2 regions of the Pantoea sp. S-LA4 genome follow, and region 1 is predicted to be linked to the other one. Evidence: predicted binding sites of a transcription regulator. Region 1 holds the regulator's gene; the other holds the start of a gene.
What was found. The regulator PurR, encoded in region 1, represses purine synthesis genes. The targets are predictions, from matches to a motif close to CANGCAAACGTTTGCNTG.
Positions count from the first base shown of each region.

Region 2: the regulator PurR is predicted to act here: its motif matches at 1,688-1,705, upstream of purM (phosphoribosylformylglycinamidine cyclo-ligase).

Region 1 is NZ_JBTLRC010000002.1:1,493,994-1,499,361, forward strand. Features, by position in the region: gene punC (purine nucleoside transporter PunC) at 1-750, opposite strand, end outside; gene punR (DNA-binding transcriptional activator PunR) at 857-1,762, shown strand; gene purR (HTH-type transcriptional repressor PurR) at 1,759-2,784, opposite strand; gene cydH (cytochrome bd-I oxidase subunit CydH) at 3,066-3,155, shown strand; gene ACX3P5_RS07850 (C40 family peptidase) at 3,214-3,999, opposite strand; gene ACX3P5_RS07855 (Grx4 family monothiol glutaredoxin) at 4,363-4,698, shown strand; gene rnt (ribonuclease T) at 4,754-5,368, opposite strand, start outside.
Region 2 is NZ_JBTLRC010000002.1:2,684,189-2,689,556, forward strand. Features, by position in the region: gene uraA (uracil permease) at 1-752, opposite strand, end outside; gene upp (uracil phosphoribosyltransferase) at 912-1,538, opposite strand; gene purM (phosphoribosylformylglycinamidine cyclo-ligase) at 1,768-2,808, shown strand; gene purN (phosphoribosylglycinamide formyltransferase) at 2,805-3,443, shown strand; gene pstB (phosphate ABC transporter ATP-binding protein PstB) at 3,626-4,393, opposite strand; gene pstA (phosphate ABC transporter permease PstA) at 4,406-5,368, opposite strand, start outside.

The DNA.
Region 1 (5,368 bases):
GGCAACCGTCTGCGGCAGATAACTCAGACCAATATCGGCGGGCGACAGGCCCAGATCGGCCAGAATAAAGGGTGAGCCGGTCAGCCAGGCGAAAAAGCTGGCGGAACAGGCGGAATAAATCAGTACGTTACCACTGTAAACCCGGGATTTAAGCAGGGTAAAAAAGCCCGGATTTGCGCCCTGGTTGCCCGTTGCTTTGCGGCCCGACGGCAGGCGCAGCGTCGTGAGGATCAAGGCCAGCGCAATCAGCGTCAGCACCAGGAAGATCGAACGCCAGTGGAAATGACCAATCAGCCACGCGCCTAATAGCGGTGCCAGGGCTGGCGAAAGCGCCACCAGCGGCATGATGGTGGCAAACACCTTATTAGCACGTGCGGCCGGATAGCGATCGACCACCAGCGCCTGCCAGCTGACAGCGGCCGCACAGACGCCAATCGCCTGAACAAAGCGCAGCGCCAGCATCAGAAAAATATCCTCTACCCACAGCATACCGGCACAGCCGACGGCGAACAGCGCCAGTCCAGCCAGCAGCACCGGCTTACGCCCGATGCGATCGGAGAGCGGACCCCAGAACAGCTGGCCGCAGGCAAAACCGGCCAGGAACAGGCTCATGCTGGCACTGATCAGGCCTGGCGAGGTATTGAAAGTTTGCTGCATCGCGCCAAACGCGGGCAGGTACATATCGGTGGCTAAAAAGCCCAGCATGCTCAGCAGAGCGAGATAAGGCATAAATCCTTTTGACGGTGACATCTGATTCTCATTTTGCAGGTTGAACGCGGCAGAGTGTAAAAGGTGCGTTTGCCGCTGTGAAACGCTAATATTTGCCGATTGCTGTTAAAAAATTTGAAGGCAGAATATGTGGTCAGAATATGCGTTAGAAGTGGTGGATGCCGTGGCGCGCGGTGGCAGCTTCAGCGCGGCGGCGCAGGAGCTGCATCGGGTGCCGTCGGCTATCAGCTACACGGTGCGCCAGCTGGAGACCTGGCTGGCGGTTCCGCTGTTTGAACGTCAGCATCGTGAGGTGGTATTAACCCCTGCGGGAGAGCATTTTGTCCGGGAAGGGCGCAGCGTCATCAAAAAAATGCTCGCCACCCGCCGCCAGTGTCAGCAGCTGGCCAACGGCTGGCGCGGGCAGTTAAGTATTGCGGTGGACTGTATCGTCAAGCCGCAGCGTACCCGACAATTAGTGAAGGATTTTTACCGGCACTTTCCTGACATGGAGTTGCACATCAGTTATGAAGTGTTCAACGGCGTCTGGGATGCGCTGGCGGATGGCCGGGTGGAGGTTGCTATCGGCGCGACTCAGGCGATCCCGGTCGGCGGCCGCTTTGCCTTTCGCGATATGGGGACGCTCAACTGGCGCTGCGTGGTCGCGAACCACCATCCGCTGACGGAAGTGAGCCAGATAGATGACGATACCCTGCGCAGCTGGCCGTCGCTGGTTCTGGAAGATACTTCGCGCGCGCTGCCACGCCGGATGACGTGGACGCTCGACAACCAGCGTCGGCTGGTGGTGCCGGAATGGCAGACCGGGCTGGATTGCGTACTGGCGGGATTGTGCGTGGCGATGGTGCCTGGTCATCTGGCCCGGCCGTTGCTGGACAGCGGCGCGCTGGTGGAGCTGACCCTGCCGGTGGCTTTTCCGGAGAGTCCCTGTTGTGTCAGCTGGGCGGAAGATCGCGCATCACCGGCGACCGGCTGGTTACTCAGCTATCTGGGTGATGCGCAAACGCTTAATCAGGAGTGGTTAAGCGAAGATTAACGGCGGTAGTCGCGGAACGGACCATCAGCTACGGAACGACGTTCAATCAGGGTTGGATGCACTTCGATGGTCTGAGAAATCTCACGTTTGCTGGTGATGCGATCCAGCAACATCTCCAGCGCTTTCTCACCCAGCTGCGCTTTCGGCTGATGAACGGTGGTCAGCGCCGGCGCGAAGTAGCGCGCGTTGCGCACATTGTCATAGCCGATCACCGAAATGTCCTGCGGCACGCGCAATCCCATCTCATCGGCGGCGCAAATCGCCCCCATCGCCATGATATCGCCACCACAGAACACCGCGGTCGGGCGCTGTTTCTGCGACAGGATCTGCTGCATTGCCTGATAGCCCGATTCAGGTTCAAAGTCACCCTGGACAATCCACTCGGCACGCGGCTGAATACCCGCTTCTTCCAGCGCCTTCAGGAAGCCGGCGTGACGTCCGCCTCCGGTGTTGCGCTCCATCTGGCCGGGGATGGCGCCAATCTCGCGATGGCCACGCTCAATCAGATAACGCCCGGCGAGATAACCGCCCTGAAACGCATTGTCCAGCACCGTGTCGGTAAAGTCGGCGCGGGATTCGCCCCAGTCCATTACCACCATCGGGATGTTACGGTTCTCTTCCAGCATTTTCAGCAGATCGTCCGGATACTCAGAGCACATCACCAGCAGCCCATCGACGCGCTTTTGCGCCATCATGCTGAGATAGGCGCGCTGCTTCTGCAGATCATTGTGCGCATTACCCAGAATCAGGGTATAGCCTTTGTCGAAACAGTGGTTTTCCACTGCTTCAATAATTTCAGCAAAGTAGGGCGCTTCGCTGGAAGTCGCCAGCAGGCCCAGCGTTTTGGTGTGATTCACCTTCAGGCTGCGCGCCACGGCGCTGGGCGAATAGTGCAGTTCCTGAATCGCCTGCCAGACGGCGTTGCGCGTCTCTTCAGCGACAAAACGCGTTTTATTGATGACGTGCGAAACGGTGGTCGTTGAGACGCCGGCGCGTTTTGCCACATCTTTAATTGTTGCCATTAAAATCGGACTCCAGGGCTTATCTAACGCAATGATAAGCATAATGTTAAACGTTTGCGTCTGCTCAGGGTTTTCTGCGCAATTATGCAGGTTTTCTGACCGGTAAACAGGGCGACTGGCGGGTAATGAGCGCCTGAAAAGAGAGCAAACGGAACCGGGGCTGCGCGCGTTGCGCAACAAAGGCAGGATTCTAACAAGGCTGGGCGGATAAAACGAGATTTTTACCCGGTCCTGTGGGAAAATGGCTTAACCCCACAAAAATTGTGACTAAGGAGAGTTAAATGAGTACCGATTTGAAACTGGCGCTGATGACTACCGTCGGCTGCCTGCTGATGATTGTCGCTTTTAGCTTCACCGCGATTCTGCACTGATCGAAAAAGCCGGGCATGGCCCGGCTTTTTGCTGTCTGGCGATCGCTCAACGGCTGCGTTAGCGAATGGTCTTTGGCGTCATGACCCGACGCGCACCAATATAGTGGCGCTGCCAGTAGTCTTCACCCAGCGCACTGATCTGAATATCTTTGCCGGTACGCGGTGACTGAATGAATTTGCCGTTGCCGAGATAAACCCCAACGTGATCGGCGGTGCCGCGGCCATTGATGCGGAAAAAGACTAAATCGCCTTTCTCCAGTGACTCACGTTTAACCGGCGCGGCGTCGCGCAGATGGAACATCTCATTGGCGGTGCGCGGGATCTTGAACTTGACCAAATCTTTATAGGCGTACCAGACCAGGCCGCTGCAATCAAAACCGGTATGCGGTGAGGTGCCACCCCATTGATAAGGTTTGCCCAACTGGCCCATCAGCTTGGTCATCGCCGTTTCGCGCGCTTTCTGGTAACGCTGACGATGTGACTTGCTCATTTTAATGGTGCCGGTGTCACTGCTGCTGGCGTCAACGGTTTTAAGCGAACGCTGGTGGCCGTAGCGTTTTTTACTGGCCGTTTTCAGGGAGGTTTTACTTTTCTTAGCGGGAAGATGGCTGGCGGTGAGTTCGCTTTTTTTCTGTTTTTTGACTTTGAGCTTCTGAACCGGACTGACGCGTGTTTTCTTTGCCGCCGTTTTCAGCGGGCGACGCTTGCGGCGCTCATCTTCGCGCGCACTCTTTTTCTCTGCTTTATGCGAACTGACATTCACCGGCGCCTGCGGTGAGGCAGAAGCGATGTTAAAGAACAGTTGCGCAAAGGCAAGAATGAAAAGCGTAATGATTAAACGCATAGTCCGGTTTTAGTTAAGTTGTCAGGGCCACTACGCACCGCGACAAAGTTGGGAATAATCTGATCCAGGATCAGCGCCGATGCCATTCTAGTCCAGTTCGTTTGAAAACAGTAACGCCTTTTTTTATTAATCTTTCGGCCTCACGCAATTGCGTTGAAAATGAACATTTTCAGCGTCTTATATCGGCAAAACTATTGCAAATTATTAATATGTTACTGGCCGTTAATAACCGGGTGGCATCAGGGCTGATGAGCGGACTTAACAAACATGGCGATTTAATCCGGCAGCGGTAAAATCTCGTTTTCAGTCCTGGTGCGAAGTCGCTACAATAAACAAACACGAAGTGACGAATTAAGGAAGGCAATTATGAGTACTGTAGAAAAAATTCAGCGCCAGATCGCAGAAAACCCGATCCTGCTGTTCATGAAAGGTTCACCGAAACTGCCAAGCTGCGGTTTCTCTGCGCAGGCGGTTCAGGCGCTGTCAGCCTGCGGTGAGCGCTTTGCTTACGTGGATATTCTGCAGAACCCGGACATTCGTGCAGAGCTGCCGAAATATGCCAACTGGCCAACCTTTCCACAGCTGTGGATTGATGGCGAGCTGGTCGGCGGATGTGACATCATCGTCGAGATGTTCCAGCGCGGTGAACTGCAGTCGCTGATCACAGAGACCGCAGAGAAGTTTAAAGAAGCGGAATAAAACAGAAAGGCCGACGCGATGTCGGCCTTTTTCATTGTCTTTCATTGCCGGTTCTTCAGTCAGCGGTCGCTGATGGCTCGCCTTCAGCAAACGGCAGCGGCCATCCACCCAGTCGCTTCCAGCGATTCACCAGTTCACAGAACAAAATAGCGGTCTGCTGGGTATCGTACAGCGCCGAGTGCGCCTGGGTACTGTCAAAATCCATTCCTGCCGCTTTACAGGCTTTCGCCAGCACCGTCTGACCCAGCACCAGTCCGCTCAGCGCCGCGGTATCAAAGGTGGCGAACGGGTGAAACGGATTGCGTTTCAGGCTGGCGCGTTCGGCGGCGGCATTCATGAAGTTGAGATCGAAAGTGGCGTTGTGCGCCACCATAATGGCGCGATTACAGCCGGTATCCTTAATGCCTTTACGCACCATCTTAAAGATGGCGTGCAGCGCTTCATATTCACTCACTGCGCCGCGCAGCGGGTTACTGGGATCGATGCCGGTAAATGCCAGCGCTTCAGGATGCAGCAGCGAGCCGACAAAAGGTTCAACGTGAAAATGCAGCGTCTGGTCGAGATGGATCCAACCCTCTTCATCCATTTTCAGCGTGGTGGCCGCGATCTCCAGCAGCGCGTCAGTCTGCGCGTTGAAACCGGCGGTTTCCACGTCGATGACCACCGGATA
Region 2 (5,368 bases), 1.2 Mb from region 1:
TTGGCCGTCACCACCAGATGCCCGATGTGTTCGGCAATCACCACCAGCGCCGCCGGCAGAATGGTGAGCATCGCTACCCACTCAAAGCGCGGCGTATAGAAGGTCGGCAGCGCGAACCACGGCGCGTTCTCGACTCCACGCCAGTCAACGATGCCCATAAACCAGGAGAGCACATAGCCGACCAGCACCCCGATCAGAATCGGGATAATCGCCAGGAAGCCACGAAACAGCACCGATCCGAACACCGTCACCGCCAGCGTGACCAGCGAGATGATCACCGTGGTGCTGTCGGGCGCGCTGCCCTCAGCCGGCAGCAGGCCTGCCATGTTGGCCGCGACGCCCGCCAGTTCCAGACCGATCACCGCAACAATCGCGCCCATCGCCGCCGGCGGGAACATCACATCCAGCCAGCCGGTACCGGCCCGCTTCACAATCAGCGCCACGATACAGAACAGCACGCCGCACAGAATAAATCCGCCCAGCGCCACCTCATAGCCCAGCGGCAACAGCAGCAACACCGGCGAGATAAAAGCAAAGCTTGAACCGAGATAGGCGGGGATTTTGCCCTTACAGATAAACAGATAGATCAGCGTGCCGACGCCGTTGAATAACAGCACGGTAGCCGGGTTGATATGAAACAGAATCGGCACCAGCACCGTGGCGCCAAACATGGCGAACAGGTGTTGCAGGCTGAGTGGAATGGTTTGCAGTAACGGCGGTCGTTCACTGACGCCAATGGCGCGACGAGTCATCATTTATCCCCTTATGTTATGCATCCCCTTCCTCGCTGCAGCCGCGACGAGGCACATCCACGCACAAGGCGTGAACCTGTCGCCAGCGGCAGAGGCTATCGGATTGGGGATGATGCTTTTTTGCCAAAAAAAAGCCGACTCTCCGGCCGGCTATGCGATTTATTTGGTACCGAAAATCTTATCCCCGGCGTCACCCAGCCCGGGAATGATGTAACCTTTTTCGTTCAGTCCCTGATCGACTGACGCGGTATAGAGCTCGACGTCAGGATGCGCTTTTTCCAGCGCCGCAATCCCTTCTGGCGCCGCCACCAGCACCAGCACTTTAATGCTGCTGCAACCGGCTTTTTTCAGCAGATCGATAGTGGCGATCATCGAGCCACCGGTCGCCAGCATCGGATCGACCACCAGCGCCAGACGCTCTTCAATATTAGAGACCAGCTTCTGGAAATAAGGGACCGGCTCCAGGGTTTCTTCATCGCGGTAAACGCCCACCACGCTGATGCGGGCGCTGGGAACATGTTCCAGCACGCCTTCCATCATGCCGAGACCGGCACGCAGAATCGGGACCACCGTAATTTTTTTACCTTTGATTTGATCGATCTGCACCGGGCCATTCCAGCCCTCAATGGTCACTTTTTCGGTTTCCAGGTCGGCGGTGGCTTCGTAGGTCAGCAGGCTGCCCACTTCTGATGCCAGCTCGCGGAAACGCTTGGTACTGATATCATGCTCACGCATCAAGCCCAGTTTATGTTTGACCAGCGGGTGTCTGACTTCCACGATCTTCATTGGTGTTCTCCCGGAGTGAGTTGAGCTAAAAAAAAATCGCGGGATTATACCGCCTTTTCGCCTCTGCGCCACTTATCCTTGCGCAAAGCGGCAGCTTTTACCGGGACAAAATAAGGATTGATGAAAATCACCCGGTGCGCAATCCCGGACTCGCAAACGTTTGCCTGCGCTGGTAGAATTGCCGCGCTTTATTTAAACCACCAACCGCAACTCGCGTGGGGACCTCGCAGTGACCGACAAGACCTCTCTCAGCTACAAAGACGCCGGTGTTGATATTGATGCTGGTAACGCCCTGGTTGACCGTATTAAAGGCGTAGTGAAAAAGACGCGTCGCCCGGAAGTGATGGGTGGACTGGGCGGCTTCGGTGCGCTTTGCGCGCTGCCGCAAAAATACCGTGAACCGGTGCTGGTCTCCGGCACCGATGGCGTCGGCACCAAGCTGCGTCTGGCGATGGACCTCAAGCGCCACGATGCGATTGGCATCGATCTGGTCGCCATGTGCGTCAACGATCTGGTGGTTCAGGGTGCCGAGCCGCTGTTCTTCCTCGACTACTACGCCACCGGCAAACTGGATGTTGATACCGCCTCCGCGGTCATCACCGGCATCGCCGAAGGCTGCCTGCAGTCAGGTTGTGCGCTGGTTGGCGGCGAAACCGCTGAAATGCCGGGCATGTACCACGGTGAAGATTACGACGTGGCCGGTTTCTGTGTCGGCGTGGTTGAAAAGTCTGAAATCATCGACGGCAGTAAAGTGCAGGATGGTGACGTGCTGATCGCGCTGGGCTCAAGCGGTCCGCACTCCAACGGCTACTCGCTGGTGCGCAAGATTCTGGAGGTCAGCAATACCGATCCGCTGACTGAACAGCTGGAAGGCAAACCGCTGGCCGATCATCTGCTGGAACCGACCCGAATCTATGTGAAAAATATTCTCAGCCTGATTGAGCAGGTCGATGTGCATGCCATTGCGCACCTGACCGGCGGCGGCTTCTGGGAAAACATTCCACGCGTGCTGCCCGACAACACCCAGGCGGTGATTGACGAGACGAGCTGGCAGTGGCCAGCGGTGTTCAGCTGGATGCAGCAGGCGGGCAACGTCAGCCGCTTTGAGATGTACCGCACCTTTAACTGCGGCGTCGGAATGATCATTGCCCTGAGCCCGGCTGACGCAGATAAAGCGGTCGCGCTGATGCAGGCGGCCGGCGAGAAAGCCTGGAAGCTGGGCGTGATCAAAGCCTCGGATGCTGAAGAGCGTGTGGTTATCAACGGATGAAAAAGCTGGTTGTCCTGATTTCCGGCAACGGAAGCAACCTTCAGTCCATCCTTGACGCCTGCGCCAGCGGGCGGATTGACGGCAGCGTTGCTGCCGTTATCAGCAATCGCGCCGCCGCCTATGGTCTGACCCGGGCGCAGGAGGCAGGTATTCCCGCAAAAGCGCTGGCGGCCAGCGACTTTGCTGACCGCGACGCTTTTGACCGGCAGCTGATCGCTGAAATCGAGGCGTTTTCGCCGGATCTGGTGGTGCTGGCGGGCTACATGCGTATTCTCAGTCGCGCCTTTGTCGCCCATTTCCACGACCGCCTGCTGAATATTCATCCTTCCCTGCTGCCGAAATATCCGGGCCTGCATACCCATCGTCAGGCGCTGGAGAATGGCGACAGCGAACATGGAACCTCGGTGCACTTCGTCACCGATGAGCTGGATGGCGGCCCGGTGATTTTGCAGGCCAAAGTACCGGTGTTCCCTGACGACAGCGAAGCGGAGATAACTGAGCGGGTGCAGCATCAGGAACATGCGATCTATCCGCTGGTGATTAGCTGGTTTATCGACGGACGACTCAAAATGCGTGATGGCAAAGCCTGGCTGGATGGGGAACCCCTGCCGCCGCAAGGCTACGCCCACGACTGACCTGGAAGGAGAAGCCCGGGCTTCTCCTGAAAGAGTCGTGGAGTAAAGGCTCAGGGAACCTACGCCCTCCGTAAAGACGCAAAAAACGCCATTCCTCACCGCGCGGCGTTACTACGGGCATAGGCTCCCATCGCTTTGCGTTTATGAGCCGTCTGCCAAAAGCCTCGCCCTTCTCCCTCTTCTTAGCCGTAGCGACCGGTGATGTAATCTTCGGTGCGCCGCTGTTTCGGGGCGGTAAAGATCCGATCGGTATCATCAAACTCCACTAACGCGCCCTGATGCATAAACGCGGTGTAATCCGAGACGCGTGATGCCTGCTGCATATTGTGGGTCACCAGCACCAGGGTAAAGTGCTGCTTCAGCGTGGTCATCAGCTCTTCAATCACCAGCGTGGAGATCGGGTCCAGCGCCGAGGTCGGCTCGTCCAGCAGCAAAACTTCGGGTTCGATGGCAATCGCCCGGGCAATCACCAGCCGCTGCTGCTGTCCGGTCGACAGGGTCAGCGCATTCTGCCCCAGCTGGTCCTTCACCTCACTCCATAACGCGGCCGCCCGCAGCGCACGTTCACAGGCTTCATTCAGCACCCGCCGATCGCGCACGCCCTGCAACCGCAGGCCATATACCACGTTTTCATAGATCGACTTGGGAAACGGATTGGGCCGCTGAAACACCATGCCAACCCGCCGACGCAGTGCAGAAAGATCCTGATCCGGCCGCATGATCGGCAACCCGCCCAGCAGTACTTCACCCTCAACCCGGCAGTGATCGATCACATCGTTCATCCGATTGAAGCAGCGCAGCAGGGTCGATTTGCCGCAGCCCGATGGCCCGATCAGCGCGGTAATGCGGTTCTTCGGCACCTGCAGGGAAATATCCTGCAGCGCCTGGCGCTCGCCGTACCACAGCGAGAGATGATTCACGGTGAGCGCAATGTCAGTGTCGGGCGTCATAGTCATAGCCTGTTATTGAGTCATAAGGCGATAGCGTTCACGCAGACGGTGACGCAGGCTCATCGCCAGCAAATTGAGCGACAGAATAATCAGCACCAGTAGCAGCGCAGTGGCGAACACCAGCGGCCGGTCAGCTTCAATATTCGGGCTCTGAAACGCCAGATCGTAAATCTGGAAACCAAGATGCATAAATTTGCGGTCCAGATGCAGATAGGGGAACACCGCGTCGATCGGTAATTCCGGCACCATCTTCACCACCCCGACCAGCATCAGCGGCGCGGTTTCGCCCGCCGCTCGTGCCACCGCAAGGATCAATCCGGTCAGCATGGCCGGGACCGCCAGCGGCAGCACCACATGCCACAAGGTTTCCGCCTGAGTGGCACCCAGCGCCAGCGATCCCTGACGCAGCGTGTTGGGAATGCGCGAGAGTCCCTCTTCCGTCGCCACGATCACCACCGGCAGCGTCAGTAGCGCCAGAGTTAACGCCGCCCACAGCAGGCCCGGCGTACCAAAGGTCGGATTAGGCAGCGCGCTGGCGAAGAACAGCTGATCGATCGTGCCGCCGACCAGCCAGACAAAAAAGCCCAGGCCAAAGACGCCATAGACAATCGACGGCACACCGGCCAGATTGACCACCGCAATCCGCACCAGCCGCGTCAGAGCATTGCGTCCGGCATATTCATGCAGCCAGATTGCAGCGATCACCCCCAGCGGCATCACCACAATCGACATCAGCAACACCATCAGCACGGTGCCAAAAATCGCCGGAAAAGCCCCCGATTCGCTTTCACCGTCTGCCGGTGAGTCGCTGACGAAACGCCACAGCTGATGCAGGAAATGCACCGTTTTTTCGCCTGCCGTCATTGCGTTGGGTTTCCAGCTATCAACAATTTCCGTTAACGGAATGGCGTGATCGATGCCGTGCACATCCCGCAGGATCAGCACGTCGCGCAGGCTCTGCTGTTGCAGGCTGGC